DNA from 3 places in the Priestia sp. AB genome. Region 1 is predicted to be linked to each of the others. Evidence: predicted binding sites of a transcription regulator. Region 1 holds the regulator's gene; each other region holds the start of a gene.
The links. The regulator Rex, encoded in region 1, represses fermentation and respiration genes when NADH is low (regulators of the CRP and FNR family bind a similar motif). The targets are predictions, from matches to a motif close to TTGTGAAATATTTCACAA.

Region 1 (6,162 bases):
GCACCCATATTTTCAAATGCGTCTTCTAATTCGATTTCTTTTGCAATTGTTACACCGTCATTTGTAATAAGCGGTGAACCGAATTTCTTTTCTAATACAACGTTACGACCTTTTGGTCCAAGCGTTACTTTTACAGCATTTGCTAATGTATCTACACCACGTAGCATTGCGCGACGTGCTTCTTCGCTAAATTTAATATCTTTTGCCATGTTCTTTGACCTCCTCAAGAGTTCTTAATAATCTATTTTTTACGTATGATAAGTTTGTGGTTAAAATTAGCCGATTACAGCTAAAATATCGCTTTCGCGTAAAATTAAGTATTCAGTACCTTCGTATTTCACTTCAGTACCCGCATATTTTGAGAAGATGATACGATCGCCCGCAGCTACTTCTAAAGCTACACGCTCACCGCTTTCTAATACTCGGCCTGTACCAACAGCAACAATTTTACCCTCTTGTGGTTTTTCTTTTGCACTGTCCGGTAACACGATACCGCTTGCTGTTTTTTCCTCAGATTTTACAAGTTCAATCACTACGCGATCACCTAATGGCTTTAACAAGTGAAACAACCTCCTCAAATAATGTGTTTGCATTTTTATTAGCACTCAACCTCAACGAGTGCTAACACAATTATTATATTAAAACAAAGTGGGTTTTTTTTGCAAGTATTAAACAAAAAAAATTTAAAATTTACGAAAACTACATATAATAGTTTTAGATTTCGACGATTTTGAGAAATAAAGCATTCTTTTCTCTGTTCAATAATATGTATGTTACAATACGAGCAAGAAGAAATTACTAACTTTACAGTACTTCTTCGACATATATACATAAAAACCTTTTAAAGGAGTATAGAAGATTGGAAAAACGTTATTGGTATGTTATCCTCACCTACATCCTTATGCAGTTTTCAGGAGTTGTTGGTATACCGCTGTTAAAATTAACAGGAATGTTTGATCAATATCCAGTTCGAACAGCGAATGTCATGCTTTTGACTTATTGGACCATCATTAGCTTTATCCTTGGTTTACTTATTGTCTTACTGCTGCTGCGCCGTGACATGTCCATGCGTATAGAACATGCGGGAACAACGGTAACTGTGGTCTGGTCAGTCCTTGGGGTGTTCCTGGCTATGGCTGGTCAAGCTGTAGCAGGTATGATTGAGCACGCTCTTGGCATTACCCAAGTATCTGAAAACACACAAAATATTGTTAATCTTGTTAAAGCAACGCCGTTCCTCATTGTCGTTACGTCTGTTATTGGACCAATTCTAGAAGAGATTATTTTTCGAAAGATTATTTTCGGCTCTCTTCACAAACGATATAATTTCTTTGTCTCTGCATTTATTAGTTCCCTTATTTTCGCTGCCGTACACTGGGATTTTAAACATTTGCTCGTGTATACAGCCATGGGATTTGTATTTGCATTCCTTTATGCAAGAACAAAACTAATTATTGTACCCATTATTGCTCACGTGTTGATGAATACAATCGTTATTTTATCTCAAACTATTTTTGCAGATAAAATTATAGAAATGCAAAAGCAAGCAGAACAAATGCAGTTTATTTTTGGAGGCATGTTTTTATGAAGAATATCCCTTTAACACGAGGGTTTATTTATATTATTATGGGGATTTTATTCACCTACCTGGCTATTCAAAATGCTCAGGAAACCGTGTGGAATTTCCCCACGATCTTATTTGCACTCGTAGCCGCGTTCGATTTCAGATTTGCGGTGCGCATTTTTATCTTGCACTATAAAATTAAAAAGTTGCAGCAGCAATATAAAAATCAAGATGATTCATCTAAATAAAAAAACCACTGTTTCAGTGGTTTTTTTACATACTAACATCTTCTCTTTCTTGCTCTGCCCTTGCCTTTAACACTTTGCGATACGAAATGCGGGAAATAATGATGCTGATTTCATACAAAATTAAGAGCGGCACTGTCACCATCATGTGCGAGAGCAATTCCGGTGGTGTAATAAGTGCGGCAATAACTAGCAGTACGAAATAGGCATACTTTCGAATTTGAGATAAAAACATAGGCGTGATAATTCCTAATCGCGTCAAAAACATGACGACAACAGGAAGCTGAAACAACAGGCCAAAAGGCAGTGTGAGCTGCATTAAAAAAGAAAAGTATTCATTAATGCCAATCACTTGGTTTACATTCAGCTCATCAGAAACGCGCGTCATAAAATCGACGACAAATGGAAACAACACAAAATAAGAAAAAGAGACACCGCCGATAAAGAGAAAAATGGAAACAGGAATATATCCAAGCGTTACCTTACGCTCTTTTTCATATAAACCAGGACTAATAAATGCCCAAAGTTGATACAGTGCAACAGGAGCTGCAAGTACACAGCCGATAATAACAGCAAACTGCATATAAATCTTAACTGGATCTGTTAGCCTAAATGCATTCATCGTTAAATTTTTTGCCTCATCAGCATGCTGTAAATAGACAATAACCTTATCCGCTATAAAAAAGCCGCCAATTGTGGCAATGACAAAGAAAAATAAAACAATTAAAATGCGCTTTCGCAGCTCTCCTATATGATCATATATTGACATTTCTTGTTCGGTCATACTATGATCACCCTTTTACTCTTTGTCATCTACTTGACGCTGTTTATCTTTTTCACGATCTTCTGAGGCACCGCTAGCGGCATGCTTAAACTCTCTAAGCGTTTGCCCGACTGATCTTCCTAGCTCCGGTAACCGTTTCGGTCCAAAAATAAGCAGTGCTACAATCGCAATAATAATCCAACTGCCTGCTCCAATCCCCATATTCCCACTCTCCTTATTAATTTAGACTTAAGGAAATCGTAACACAGTCCATCTTATTCAACAGGATAATTTTTCAAAAAGTAGACAAGCGACTGTAATTCTACAGCCAGATCAATATGATGCAGTCGAATCTCATCCGGTACGTTTAAGCGTGCAGGAGTGAAGTTTAGAATCCCTTTAATTCCGCAACTCACTAAACGATCGGTAATTTGCTGAGCCACAGTGGCAGGAACGGTTAAAATCGCCACTGAGATATCATCACTCATATAATCTTCCAATTGGTCAAGGTGATAAACCGGCACGTCGCCTACTTTTGTACCGACTTTATCTTCTATCACATCAAAAGCGCACTCAATTTTGGTGTTATTATTTTTAATAAAATTATAATTTAAAAAGGCCGTTCCCAGATTCCCTACGCCAATCAGTGCTACTTTCGTTACTTCATCTTGGTCTAACGTTTTACGGAAAAATGTAAGTAAATAATTCACATTGTAGCCGTATCCCTTTTTCCCTAATGCTCCAAAGTAAGAAAAATCCCGGCGAATAGTAGCAGAATCAACTTTCACTGCCTCACTTAACTCCGCTGACGAAACACGCTGTTTACCAGAAGCATGCAAGTTTTTTAAAAAACGATAATAAAGCGGCAATCGTTTAGCCGTTGCTTGTGGTATTTTTAATTGTTCAGTGTTCACGTTGTACCCCCTCAGTTCATGTATGTCATTACTAACATTTTCAAGTCATATTGCATTACCTTTCACAAAGCCTCAACCGCCTTGAGGTAGCGCTTCCAATTCTCTCTCTTTTCTCTTGTTTTATATATACTCCGCTTCACACCCCGACGCCTTTTGTCTATCCAGGAATACTTAAAGTCGGTAGCTAGAACGAAGCAATTAGCCCTTCAAAGGATCCGTTTGTTAGTCATGACGGATTTTCTACATCCATCATATATAAGTTCAGAGATGCACTTATCTCTTATTTTAACATAGTATCCTGTATAAAATGTGCAGGTAAAATCATTTTATTTCATGAATCAAAACATTCGCTTCATCATTTGTTCTTGTCCCTCTACAAATTACAAACGCTTGTAGGAAGAACTTGTAGTTGAAAATATGTTAAAATACACTATGGATATACTACTAGAGGTGAAAAAATGATTATTCTACAATTGAACGGTATTACAAAATACTATGGGGCAGAACCCATTTTATCGAATATAAAGTTAGAAGTACAATCAAAAGACCGCATTGCCCTAGTGGGACGAAACGGTGCAGGTAAATCAACTTTATTAAAAATTATTGCTGAGCAGCTTTCTTATGACAGCGGAGAAATTATTAAACCTAAAGGTGTTTCCATTGATTATATGGGACAAGATACAGTTCTTGAGTCAACACTCTCCATATGGGAAGAAATGATGACAGTCTTTGCTCCATTAAAGAAGATGGAAAAAGAATTACGTACGCTTGAAACGAAGATGGGCGATCCAGACATTTTTAATGATTCAGTTCAATACGAAAAACTAACCAAAGAGTACGATCAGCTTCAAGTAACGTTCAAAGATTTAGGCGGCTATCAATATGAAGCGGATACACGATCTATTCTTCACGGTTTCCGTTTTTCAAACTTTGACTATAGCACCCCTATTTCCTCCTTGAGCGGTGGACAAAAAACGCGCTTGGCTCTTGCAAAACTGCTTTTAACAAAGCCAGACTTGCTTATTCTGGATGAGCCTACCAACCACTTAGATATTGAAACTTTAGCATGGCTGGAACAGTTTCTGCAAGGGTATGAAGGAGCTATTTTAATTGTTTCACACGATCGTTACTTCCTTGATAAAGTCGTAAATCAAGTGTATGAGGTCACACAAAAAACAACGGTCAAGTACACGGGCAATTACTCTAAATACCTTGTACAAAAAGCAGAGCGATATGAAAAAGAGTTGCGTCAGTACGAAAAGCAGCAAGATGAAGTCGCAAAACTGAATGATTTTATTCAGCGAAACATCGCCCGCGCATCGACTACAAAACGTGCGCAAAGCAGACGTAAGCAGCTCGATCGAATGGAGTTAATAAATCGACCTAACGAAGGCGAAAAATCAGCTAGTTTTTCGTTTGAAATTGAGCGTCAAAGCGGAAATGAAGTCTTAAATCTCGAAAACGTGTCTATCGGATATGATGAAAACAAATATGTCGTCCAAGAGGCAAACCTTCGGATTAAAAAAGGTGAAAGCCTTGCATTGGTTGGCCCTAATGGAGTTGGGAAATCTACGTTATTAAAAGGTATTGTGGATAAACTAAGCTTCAAGACTGGAACCATTTCTTTTGGCTCAAACGTAATGGTTGGTTATTACGACCAAGAGCAAGCTAATTTAACGTCTAATAAAACCGTTTTAAATGAGCTTTGGGATGACTACCCATCCAAACCTGAAAAAGAAATTCGTACAGCGCTTGGAAATTTTCTGTTTTCAGGTGATGATGTACTGAAAATCGTTTCGACGCTTAGCGGTGGTGAAAAAGCACGTTTGGCTCTTGCGAAGCTTATGCTTCAAAAAGCTAATTTCTTAATTTTGGATGAACCTACTAACCATCTTGATTTAGATAGCAAACAAGTACTCGAGAATGCATTAATTGATTACCCAGGGACTCTATTATTTGTTTCACATGACCGTTATTTTATTAATCGTATTGCAAACAAAATAGCAGAGCTATCTCCTGAAGGGGTAGAAGAATTTCTTGGAGATTATGACTATTATGTAGAAAAGAAAGCAGAAATAGAGGAAATCAAAGAATTAGAAAATATAAAAGCCAACGAAGAACGTACGGTAAAAGTAGATAAACAGTCCTATAAACAAGATAAAGAACAAAAGAAATTGATGAGGCAGCGAACGCGCCGAATTGAAGAAATTGAAACTGAAGTAAACAAATTAGAAGCCGCACAAGCGGAGAATGAAGAACTTCTTTGTGATCCTGAAATTTATCAAAACCACGAAGAAGTATCAAGATTAAACGGTGAAAATGAAAAAATTTCTTCACAGTTATCCACATTAATGGAAGAGTGGGAAGAATTACAGCTGCTTCTAGAAGAATAGCCTGTATTTTTTCGTATTTATTCACCCTATTTACTTGTTCGTGCCCTTTAGGACAAGCTTTATCCACTCTGTGAATAAATAGTGGATATCTGTCTGATTTTCATAATTAAAACTTGTTGATAACATGTCCGTGTACTGAGTGCACGGACTTTTCCACATAATTATCCACAGGAAATTCTAAATTTATTGAATATTGTTGATAAATTATTTTTACCCACAAAAAAGACGAATGAGAAATAAATCTCATTCGTCTCCTACTCTTCCAAGTCTAAACCGGGGTTTG
Region 2 (6,162 bases), on a different contig from region 1:
CAATTAACGCAATCCAGACAATAACAGTCAGTAAATGATGAGCGCTTGAGAGCATTTCATTATAAATAAAGGCATTTCCTATCTTCCAATTCGTCCCTTCGAGAGTATCATATGCCATCACTCTCTCTTCACCTTGAAAGGTATACTTCATGAAATCTCTATTCCGGTCTGCTTCGTACATTTTTTTCATAAATGGCTGATTCATCAAATTTTTCCCAGCTTCTGTTGGATGAACGAGCGCTGTGCCATTTTGATCAAATAAAAATGCATACCCACCGTGATTTACTTCTGCTTTACCTACAATGTTTTTTAATGCATCTAAGTCTAAATCAGTAGCTATAACACCCAGCACCTTTTTAGTATCTGGATCTAAAATAGCCTTTGCAATCGTCACAACCGTCTTTTTTGTTGCTGCATCTTCATATGGATCCGTATAAACAACCTCATCAGGTGATTCTACTGCTTGTTTGTACCACACTCTGGAAGTCGGATCGTAGTTTGAACCAAACTCTTGTTTAGGAACAGAATACATTCCCTTATTTTTGGTGCCTATGTATTCAAGTGCCAGGTTCGGATATTTTTCTTTAAACTGCGTAAACTCTTTTTGAACCGTATTCCATGTAAAATAAGGATTTTTCTCTTGATTTGTTCCATTTCCTTCTTGCTTAACAAAATTAACAATTACATCGTTTTCACTATACGTTAGCAAAGAACGACTATACATGTCTAAGTACGTATGAATGGTTTCTTTTAACTCTTTCACTTGACTTTGAGACTGAATTTCTACATCTTTTTCTATTTGCGTTTTGGTAAATTGATAAACAGCCCCTGAAACAACTAATAATAAAATAGCTATAAAAATACTAAAAAATACTACGAGCTTTGCACTTAACCTCTTCATTCCCTCACCCTTCTACAAAAATCTTTATATTACTAATAACGGCTTTTCATTTTCATTTTTGAAGAAGTTTTTGTGATTTATTTCAAATTCCCGCAAAATAAAACCAGCGCATCCTTTCATAACGAAAGAACGTGCTGGTTTTATTTTTGTTTTTCGTATGCATCAGGTTCAATATGAACAAGCGTATCTTTAATTTGATGCTCATCGTTCATCATATGTTCAATTTGATCAGCAATTTCATGGCTTTTGATAACATTTAAATGGGGATCTACTTTAACAGTTACATCAATCACGACTTGATTACCAAGCTTGCGCGCTTTCACATCTTCTACTTCTTTTACACCTTCTACAAGCTCGATGCTTTCTTTGTAGTGCCCTAACTTTTCTTCATCAAATCCGTCCGTTAAGGAATGAGCCGCTTCTTTAAAAATCTCAATGGCTGTTTTACAAATAATAATTCCCACAGCAAAAGCAGCTACCACGTCCAGCCAGGGCAGGCCGAATTGTGAGCCGAAAATTCCCACGACAGCCCCTATGCTCACAAGTGCATCAGACAAATTATCTTTAGCAACCGCATATAAAGACTGGCTATCAAGTTTTTTAGCAAGCTTAATATTATATCGGTAGACACCACCCATAACAGCAGCCGCTCCAAGACCTACCCAAGCAGCCAGTAAATTAGGCGCTTCAGATTTGTCCATAAATAATGACTGACCCGCATCGACCAATACTTCTAGTCCGATGACCATCATGATAAAAGAAGCAATAAGTGAAGAGATATGTTCCGCTCTGGAATGTCCATAGGGATGATCATTATCGCGAGGTTTTTTAGAGATTTTTAAGCCGACCAAGACGGCAATTGATGCAATAATATCTGTAACATTATTAAGACCGTCGGCTTTTAATGCAGAGGAAGCGGTGACACCCGCAATGATAAGTTTACATGTCGATAAAAAGATATATGATAAGATACTAACCCAAGCGCCTTTTTGGGCTTGCTCATAGTAGTTCTCCATCCCTTCCACTCCTTTATTCAAAATAAGCAAACTTAGTGTAACAAATGGATTTCGTGTGGGTCTATAGAAACATTATTGGCTGCTAACATACAAATAGAGAATGTTAAACTCTTTAGCTTTCTGCAAAACAAGTTGCCTTTACTCAACACTTTAAACGTTTAAGATCTTTCTAAATGTGGCACTTCATGTAGAAGGACATTTTTTTAAATCGCCCTGTAAAATTGTTTACTATTTTTTAAAGGGTGTGATTTTTATCACAGCTGAAGCAATTTATTCTTGTTACACTAACATTGTGAAAAACATCACAAAATAAAATTCAAAGGATGATACAAATGAAAACACAATTTACACCAAAAACACGAAAAGTTGCCGTTATCGGAACTGGTTTTGTGGGCTCAAGCTACGCTTTTTCAATGGTGAATCAAGGTATTGCCAATGAATTAGTGTTAATCGATATGAACAAAGAAAAAGCAGAAGGTGAAGCACGTGATATCAATCATGGAATGCCATTTGCCACACCGATGAAAATCTGGGCTGGAGATTATAAAGACTGTGCTGACGCTGATTTAGTAGTTATTACAGCGGGCGCTAATCAAGCTCCAGGGGAAACACGCTTAGATCTAGTTGAAAAAAACGTTAAAATTTTTGAATGCATTGTAAAAGATATTATGAACAGCGGATTTGACGGCATCATTTTAGTGGCAACAAATCCAGTTGATATTCTCGCACACGTTACACAAAAAGTATCAGGATTACCAAACGAACGGGTAATTGGTTCAGGAACGATTCTTGACACAGCTCGCTTCCGCTACTTGTTAAGCGACTATTTCGAAGTAGATTCTCGCAACGTCCACGCTTATATTATGGGGGAACATGGAGATACGGAATTTCCTGTTTGGAGCCACGCGCAAATTGGCGGTGTGAAGCTCGAACATTTTATCAATACTGCCGCTATTGAAAAAGAACCCGATATGCAGCATCTATTCGAACAAACCCGCGATGCGGCTTACCATATTATTAATCGAAAAGGAGCGACTTATTACGGAATTGCAATGGGGCTTGTACGCATTACCAAGGCTATTTTAGATGATGAAAATTCTATTTTAACAGTATCTGCTTTATTAGAAGGACAATACGGTATTTCTGATGTGTATATCGGCGTACCAGCTATCATTAATAAAAACGGCGTGCGTCAAATTATTGAATTGAATTTAACCCCTCACGAACAGCAGCAGCTCGAGCACTCTGCTAGCATTCTCAAGCAAACTCGCGACAGAGCTTTTGTGTAACATCTAAAGATTTTTGCGGGGGACTCCCCCGCTCCCTTGTTTTAAATATGTAGTAGAGGTGTATGAATATGACGTGGACTCAGGTATATAATCCGTTAGATAATATTTGGCTTTCTGCACTAATTGCACTCATCCCCATTATCTTTTTCTTTATTGCTTTAACTCTTTTGAAATTAAAAGGACACATTGCTGCCGGTATTACGGTGCTTCTTTCTATGATTATTGCTATTTATTTTTATGATATGCCTGCCTCAATGGTTTTAGGAGCCACAGGCTATGGGTTTCTGTATGCACTTTGGCCCATCAGCTATATTATTATCGGAGCGGTGTTCTTATATAAGCTAACTGTCAAAAGCGGACAGTTTACTACCATCAGACAATCTATTATTTCAATAACCGATGACCCCCGCTTGCAAATGCTGCTTGTTGCTTTTTCCTTTAATGCTTTTTTAGAAGGGGCAGCGGGATTTGGAGCTCCAATTGCCATTACAGCAGCGCTTCTAGTTGGACTTGGGTTCAAACCGTTAAAAGCAGCGGCGCTATGTTTAATTGCTAATACAGCTTCAGGAGCGTTTGGCGCCATGGGGATTCCTGTCATTGTCGCAGGACAAGTATCTGGCATAGATCCAAAAGAAATTGCTCATTTTCTTGGCACGCAGCTTCCGATTATTTCTTTTCTTATCCCTTTTTTACTTGTCTTTATTATGGATGGGATAAAAGGATTAAAAGACGTATGGAAAGCAACGAGCATCACAGCCGTTTCCTATGCACTGACACAGTATTTAACTGTTACATACATCGGCCCTGAACTTCCAAATATCACATCTTCTATTGTGAGTTTGCTTGCTCTTGCTTTTTATATTAAACGAACAAGCCCGGCAGCGGCTAAAAGCTTCAGCCTGTCACCAAAACAGATTTTAAAGGCTTGGTCTCCTTTTATTCTATTAACGATACTCGTTACGGCTTGGAGCATTTCTTTTGTCAAAACGATGCTTGAACATATGAACCTGCTTATTAACGTCCCATTTTTACACAATCACGTAATTAAAGCAGCGCCTTTAGTAAAAGATCCTACGCCTTACGCTGCTGTCTTAAAAATAGACCTATTTGCAGCAACAGGTACAGCAATTCTTATTGCTTGTATCCTTTCAGTTTTCTTGCTTAACGTGTCGCCAAAAGTGGCATGGACCACTCTTTTAGAAACCGTAAAAGAATTATCAAGGCCTATTATTACTATTATGATGGTCATTGCTTTTGCTTTTATTTCAAATTATTCAGGACAGTCTTCTACACTTGGATTGGCGCTCGCTACATCAGCTGCTTATTTTCCATTTTTATCTCCATTTCTTGGCTGGATCGGCGTATTTCTAACGGGGTCTGTCGTATCAAATAATGCACTGTTCGGCAACTTGCAGCTAACTACAGCTCAGCAAATTAATGTCTTGCCAATTATTCTTGTAGCGGCCAATACTGCCGGCGGAGTGATGGCTAAAATGCTTTCTCCTCAATCAATTGCCGTCGCTGCCGGAGCAGTGGGACTGGCTGGAAAAGAAAGTGAACTGTTCAAATACACGCTCAAATACAGCATGGGATTTTTGATACTAGGAGGATTTGTTACCTTTTTATTGGCTTGGTGGTGATGATAAAAAATCGCTAAAAAACCGTTATTACCGTGTTTCTTTCATTTAAACAAACGTTTGATTATATAAAAAGGTCCCCTGTTAGCGCTGGGGATTTTTTTATTCTGAAATAAGTAAACCTATATTGCCGAATTGTTTTCCTTTATCTAATCGTTCGCAAGCTGCAGCTGCCTCTGACAGCGGATAGAATCGATCGACGATTGGTTTAATTTGATGTTTCTCTATAAAATCCATCATGTCCACAAATTCTTCCTGACTTCCCATAGACGTACCAAGTATATTGAATTGAGGATAAAAAATAGTTCTTAGAGGCAATTCAACTTCATTTCCAGAACTCGCCCCAAAATTAACAATTCTTCCATTTGGCTTTAGTATTTCAAAATACGTCGGAAATAAAGCTGCCCCCACACTATCAAGTATGATATCTACTTTTCTATCGTTAATTTCTTCTTTTAGGTTGCTTCCACTGTCTAATGCATAATCAGCTCTATACTTTAGGGCTTGCTTTCTTTTTTCATCACTTCTAGAAGTGACTGTTACGTTAGCTCCGATAGCTTTTGCGAATAACAATCCATAGGTCGCGACTCCGCTTCCTATACCGGGAATAAGGAGGTGCTCTCCTTTTTTTAACTGCCCTTTTGTAAATAGAGCTCTATAGGCAGTTAAAGCGGATAATGAAAGAACCCCCGCCTGTTTCCAAGATAGATAAGATGGCTTTTGCACAACATTATCCGCTTGTATGATTACATACTCTGCAAATGTTCCATGTGATGGACCGCCTAAAATTTTAGGTGTAAACGGAATGTCCTCTACACGATCCCACTCCAGACTTGGATTAATGATCACTTCTATTCCAGTTTTTAAACCTTTTACGCCTTCTCCCACTTCTTCTATAATACCTGCACCGTCTGAACCGGGAATAAACGGCTTATCTCCTTTACCTCGATTTTTCATAACGAACAAGTCTCTCCGGTTTAAACCTGCTGTTTTTAACCTTATTTTTATTTCTCCTCTTTGAGGTTGCATCTCCTGAAAATCTCTGTAATTCATGCCTGCTATTCCACTTTTTTCACTATGTATAATGCCTTTCATCATTTCGTCTCCTCTTAATCTACCCTACTAAAAAGCTGAAAATGGCAAAAGAAATATGCCTAAAAAAGGAAAAAACAGTTTTCACATTCACTTTTTCACCGTTTTATCTTTATTTTTCTGTATCGTAAAGGTATTAAGCTTCTTTTATTACAGTTTTGTTACAAATAATATTTTTGTAACAAGAAGATTAAAAAGTAGAAAGAAACGCCTGAAAACGTTGATAA
Region 3 (6,162 bases), on a different contig from region 1:
AGAAATAGTTGCTCCTAAACCAAATAAAAACAAGATAATCCCTATAGCTGAAATGACGCTACTTTTCCATTTTGTATCCAAGTCCCCACACAACCTTTACATACCTCGGATTTTTTGGTTCAATCTCAATTTTTTCTCTTATTTTTCTAATGTGTACCGCTACTGTGTTTTCTGCGTTGTAGCCTGGTTCATTCCATACGCGTTCATAAATATCATGTATGGAAAAAACTCTCCCTGCATTTTTCATTAATAACTCTACAATTTTATACTCAATGGGAGTCAGCTTAATGAATCCCCCGTCAAGAGTGACGGACTTAGCTTCAATATCAAGTACAAGACCTCGGATATCAATCGTCTTTGTTTCCTCATATGTACCTAATGTCACATATCTTCTTAACTGTGATTTAACTCTCGCTATCAGTTCTAATGGATTAAAAGGCTTTGTCACATAATCATCTGCTCCTACCTGCAGACCGAGCACTTTATCTGCATCTTCGCTTTTAGCACTCAGCATAATAATCGGGATATTTTTTTGTTCTCGGATTTTAAACGTCGTTGAAATGCCATCTTGCCTTGGCATCATAATATCAAGAATAATTAAGTGAACTTTTTCTTTATTTAGTATCTCTATGGCTTCGATTCCATCTTTGGCCGTAAAGACTTTAATACCTTCATTTTTTAAATAAATAGCAATACCATTACGGATTTCTTGCTCATCGTCTACGACTAAAACCACATATTCGTTCATTGATTTCTCACACTCCTTTTAAAAGTATATCATGGGTCATTTCATCTATGGATTTTATTGTAAACTGCATTTCTTAAGAAAAAGGAAGGGGAAATCTTAAGATTTTCTTAAGCTTCATATGTTGAAAAAGGTTTAAAGAATAGGGATAACAGGAACGTTAAAAGAAAAAATATAATCAATTCCTCATTTGATTCTAAAGAACTATCCATGAGCGATTATATCTTTTTATTTAAAAGGAGGATGATTTAACTTGGAACGGAATCATACAATTATGCAATTTTTCGAATGGCATGTGCCAGCTGATGGCGAGCATTGGCAACGCCTCAAAGAGCTCGCTCCTCAACTAAAAGAACAAGGAATTGATTCCGTGTGGATTCCCCCTGTTACAAAAGGTGTTTCATCAGAGGATAATGGCTACGGCGTTTACGACTTATACGATCTTGGCGAATTTGATCAAAAAGGAACCATTCGTACAAAGTATGGAACCAAGCAAGAGCTGCATGAAGCGATTGATGCCTGTCATAATCATGGAATTAATGTCTATGTGGATATTGTAATGAACCATAAAGCTGCAGCAGATGAAAAAGAAACGTTCCACGTCATTGAAGTGGACCCCATGAACCGAACAGAAGAAATTTCTGAACCTTTTGAAATTGAAGGGTGGACAAAGTTTACATTTGAAGGGCGCGGCGATAAATATTCTTCTTTCAAATGGAACTTTAATCATTTTAACGGCACTGATTACGACGATAAAAATGGAAAAGAAGGCGTTTTTCGTATTGCCGGAGAAAACAAAAGCTGGAACGAAAATGTCGATCAAGAGTTTGGCAACTACGATTATTTAATGTTTGCGAATATTGATTACGATCACCCTGAAGTTCGAGAAGAAATGATCAAATGGGGAAAATGGTTAGCAGACACCCTGCAGTGCGACGGTTATCGATTAGACGCCATTAAACATATTAACCACGATTTTATTAAAGAGTTTGCCCACGAATTGTCCTCTTCTCAAGAAAAGCCATTTTATTTTGTGGGAGAGTTTTGGAATCCAGAGTTAACAGCCTGTCAGGAATTCCTAGACGTGATTGATTATCAAATCGATTTGTTTGACGTATCTCTGCACTATAAACTGCATGAAGCCTCTCAGCAAGGAAGAGATTTTGATTTAACCACGATTTTTGATGATACATTAGTCAAGACTCACCCTTTGAATGTTGTCACATTTGTAGATAACCATGACTCTCAGCCAAATGAATCTTTAGAATCGTGGGTAGAAGATTGGTTCAAACAAAGTGCTTACGCTCTAATCTTACTTCGTAAAGACGGCTATCCTTGTGTGTTTTACGGAGACTATTTTGGGATAGGCGGAGAGCACCCAATTGAGGGAAAAGAAAAAGATATTTCCGCTCTCTTGCATGTACGCTATGACAAAGCATACGGCCAGCAAGACGATTATTTTGATCACCCGAATACCATTGGATGGGTAAGGCATGGTGTAGAGGAATTTGAGAAGTCTGGATGCGCTGTAGTGATGTCAAACGGCGAAGATGGCGAAAAGAGAATGTTCGTCGGCGAACACCGAAGTGGACAAACATGGATTGACTTCACAAACAACCGAGAAGATCAAGTTGTGATTGAAGAAGATGGCTACGGACAGTTCCCTGTCAATGGCGGCTCTGTATCCGTTTGGGCTGAAGCATAAAAAAAACAGTGGCTTGCGCCACTGTTTTTTTTACCATAGACCTAGCAGTTTCCACCACAAGCCGCCAATTCCAATCCAAATGATAATATGAATAATTGAAATTAAAAAGCCGAGCGACCACCATTTTTGCTGCGTTACATATCCACTACCGAAGAACACCGGTGCCGGTCCACTGCCGTAGTGAGTTAAACAGCCAAATAAATTGCTAAAGAACGCTAAAATTAATGCTGACAGTAACGGAGGCGCACCAGCGGCCACGATGACAGATAAAAATGCTGCGTACATAGCGCTGACGTGAGCCGTATTACTCGCAAAAAAGTAGTGAGAATAAAAATACGCAACAGCTAGTACAATCAACGCCGTCATCCAAGACATATGACTAACAGTGCCTTTCATCAGATCACTGAACCAAGGAATCATGCCTAGATCATTTAAGAAGGTTGCCATCATAACCAAAACAGCAAACCAAACTAATGTATCCCATGCTCCCTGTTCTTTTTTGATGTCCGACCAGCTTAACACTTGCGTTAAAAGCAGCGCACATAGACCAATAAAAGCAGTTGTTGTTGCATTAATATTTAAATTAGCTCCAAAAATCCACAGCACAAGAAGAAGTAAAAATACGCCAATCATGTACCATTCTTCTTTCTTTAACGGACCCATTTCATTTAGTTTTTTTGCTGCAATTTCAGATGCTTCCGGCGTTTCTTTTAATTCTGGCGGATACAGCTTATAAATAACAAGCGGAATAACAATTAAACTAATAATTCCAGGTACAATTGCAGCCGCTGCCCAGCCAACCCATGAAATAGTCTTGCCTGTAATTTGTTCCGTCATTTTAACAGCAAGAGGATTGGCCGCCATTGCCGTTACGAACATGGCGGATGTGATCATATCTCCTTGAAACGATACTTTTGTTAAGAAAGCGCCAACTCTGCGCTCCGTACCGTCTCCAGTTCTGGATCCGTATGTTTCGGATAAAGAACGAATGATTGGAAGAATAATTCCTCCAGCTCGCGCTGTATTAGACGGCATTGCAGGTGATAAAAGCAAGTCACTTACGATAAGAGAATACGATAATCCCAACGTCTTTTTACCGAACAAACGAACAAAGATGTAGGCAACCCTTGTTCCTAGACCAGTCTTAATAAAACCTCTAGAAATAAAGAATGCAATAACGATTAACCAAATCGTCGTATTTTGAAAACCGCTGAGCGATTGTTCAAGTGTTAATGTATTAGTTAATACAATAATGGTTAAAGATAAAACAGCTACACTGCCTAATGGCAATGGTTTAATGATAAGCCCTACGATAGTAGCCACAAAAATAGCGAATAAGTGCCAAGCCTTCACATCAAGTCCGGACGGAGGTGTAATAAACCATAAAATAAGTCCGATTGCCAGACAAATTAATAAAGGAATAAATTTCACTTCGCCGCCAGGCTTTTTTGTTGTTTCAGCCATAATCTTTCTCCTTTCATGTTTTTAAATAATAGTAATAGTATGCTCTTTCCACTTCGTACCCAATACTTATCCCATTTAAAATAAAATAATTGTAAAAATACGTTTCGTAAGGATGATATTGCAAAATTGTGAAATGTTGAGCATAATTTCTTTATTATTTTATCATATATATTGACAATATTTATCTCTTACCTTCATTTTATTCCCTTCAAAATAGCTTGTAAGCGTTATTTTATTAAAAATAAATAAACTGCATGAGTTCATCATGCAGCCTTGCATTTAGCGATTTACTTTTTGAATAAACACGACTTTTAAATAATTACCTGACTTAAATTCTTTTATTGTTTTAAAATCAGCTGGAAGAGCGAACTGTTCCATCATTTTGTACCGTTCCCCTTTTTCATTAAAAGCTTTTTCAATAAACGAATGGAATTTTTTCATATCAAAATTGCTTGCATTCGTAGATGCTACAATGACACCGTTTGGCTTTGTAAGCGCAATGGCTTCTTTTAATAAATCTTTGTAGTCTTTTGCTGCGCTAAACGTATGCTTTTTCGACTTAGCAAAGCTTGGCGGATCTAGCACTACAAGATCGAACGTCATATTCTTCTTAACCGCATATTTAAAATACTTAAAAACATCTTCTACGATAATGTCCTGTGCTTCGTGATCAATTCCATTTACACTAAATTGCTCAATTGTTTTTGCCAAGCTGCGATTGGCTAAATCGACACTTGTTGTTTTCGCAGCTCCTCCAAGAGCGGCCGCCACTGAAAATGCGCCTGTATACGAAAACATATTTAAGACGGTCTTTCCTTTTGCATATTTATCTCGAATCGTTTTACGGACGTCTCGCTGATCTAAAAAGACTCCCACCATTGCTCCGTCATTTAAGTAAACGGCAAAACGAATACCATTTTCTTTTACAATTAAAGGAAATTCACCTTTGTCCCCTGCTACAAAATCATCTTCTTCAATATACTGACCCTTTACGTTAAAACGTTTTTTCTGGTACAGCCCTTTAAAGTTAGGCGCAGACTTTAAGGCTTCAATGACGTATTCTTTAAATTGATAAATTCCTTCACTATACCAACTCATGACGTAATATCCGTCATAATAATCAATAATCAAGCCGCCGATTCCGTCACCTTCACTATTAAATACGCGAAAAGCAGTTGTGTCTTCAGATGCATAAAAGTCATGACGAGAGGCAATAGCTTGCTGAATTTTTCTAGCAAAAAACGCCACGTCAATTTGCTCACTTTTCTTCTTCGTAAGAATCCATCCGTAGCCTTTGTTTTGTTTTCCATAATAGCCTTTGGCTAAAAATTGATTCTTCGGAGTGACTAAGTTAATAATAACCCCTTCTTCTTGCAGTTTATGACCATCAACAAGCGCATCTTTTTCAATGAGTGGATAACCCTTGTTCACTTTTTTAATAAAAGCTTCTTTGGCTATAACTTGTACTTCTTTTCTCATGTGTACACCCTATCTATTTAATTTATTTCATTCTAGTTCTATCCATTTTACAACAATAATCTACATTTATCTTAACATAGATAAACAGCCCCGTTTCTAGTTATAAATAGAAAAGCAGAAGATGCCTTGAAGCACCCTCTGCTTGATATGAATGAAAAATGAAATGTATGTTTTAAGATAAAAAATTATGAGCACTCTTGTCCCGTATAAGCATTGAACTTAAGCGTCTGCTGCTTGCTTCCGCTCACTAAGGTTACTACGTATACAGTTATTGAGTTTTCTGTTATAAGCTCAATATGCTCTACTTTTCCATCTTGATGTTTCAAAGCAAGATCTTTTACAGCGTTTTCCGTTAACGGCTGAAGCTTATCTTGTTTTACATGTATGATTTCACTTGAAACCGCATCGATTGTAACTGTGTATTCCGTATTATCTTTGATTATTTTCACTGTGAAAATCGCTGCGTTTTGATCATATTCTACCATTCTCACCTTACCTGCATATGTAGCCAATGCAAGATCTTTTGCATCTTGTCTCGTTAATAGCTTCAAGGCTTGCTGAGAAGTATTGACTACTTTTCCTGTGAAAGCATCTAACGTTACTGTATATTGAATGCTATCTTTAAGAATCACTGCAATATACTCACTAGCGGATTCTTTAAACTCTAGACTATATACGTAACCACTATATTGTTTGGCAATTGCTTCTTTTATTTTTTGCTTTGACATTAGCTGCAGCTCTTTTTTATTCTCATGAATGACTTTTCCGG

Region 2: POF52_RS24635 (L-lactate dehydrogenase) is a predicted target of Rex. The motif match lies at 2,208-2,225, and genes of this name have one in related genera.
Region 3: POF52_RS18535 (anion permease) is a predicted target of Rex. The motif match lies at 4,041-4,058, and genes of this name have one in related genera.

Annotation. Positions count from the first base shown of each region.
Region 1 is NZ_JAQMYN010000031.1:9,674-15,835, forward strand. Features, by position in the region: gene groL (chaperonin GroEL) at 1-209, opposite strand, end outside; gene groES (co-chaperone GroES) at 276-560, opposite strand; gene POF52_RS30150 (CPBP family intramembrane glutamic endopeptidase) at 860-1,588, shown strand; gene POF52_RS30155 (YdiK family protein) at 1,585-1,812, shown strand; gene tatC (twin-arginine translocase subunit TatC) at 1,838-2,593, opposite strand; gene tatA (twin-arginine translocase TatA/TatE family subunit) at 2,609-2,794, opposite strand; gene POF52_RS30170 (redox-sensing transcriptional repressor Rex) at 2,848-3,486, opposite strand; gene POF52_RS30175 (ABC-F family ATP-binding cassette domain-containing protein) at 3,945-5,879, shown strand; gene tsaD (tRNA (adenosine(37)-N6)-threonylcarbamoyltransferase complex transferase subunit TsaD) at 6,134-6,162, opposite strand, start outside.
Region 2 is NZ_JAQMYN010000011.1:87,348-93,509, forward strand. Features, by position in the region: gene POF52_RS24625 (methyl-accepting chemotaxis protein) at 1-901, opposite strand, end outside; gene POF52_RS24630 (cation diffusion facilitator family transporter) at 1,042-1,917, opposite strand; gene POF52_RS24635 (L-lactate dehydrogenase) at 2,250-3,206, shown strand; gene POF52_RS24640 (lactate permease LctP family transporter) at 3,269-4,846, shown strand; gene POF52_RS24645 (zinc-binding dehydrogenase) at 4,946-5,938, opposite strand.
Region 3 is NZ_JAQMYN010000006.1:47,070-53,231, reverse strand. Features, by position in the region: gene POF52_RS18550 (MFS domain-containing histidine kinase) at 1-81, opposite strand, end outside; gene POF52_RS18545 (response regulator transcription factor) at 59-748, opposite strand; gene POF52_RS18540 (alpha-amylase) at 999-2,450, shown strand; gene POF52_RS18535 (anion permease) at 2,481-3,914, opposite strand; gene POF52_RS18530 (class I SAM-dependent rRNA methyltransferase) at 4,194-5,393, opposite strand; gene POF52_RS18525 (PepSY domain-containing protein) at 5,579-6,162, opposite strand, start outside.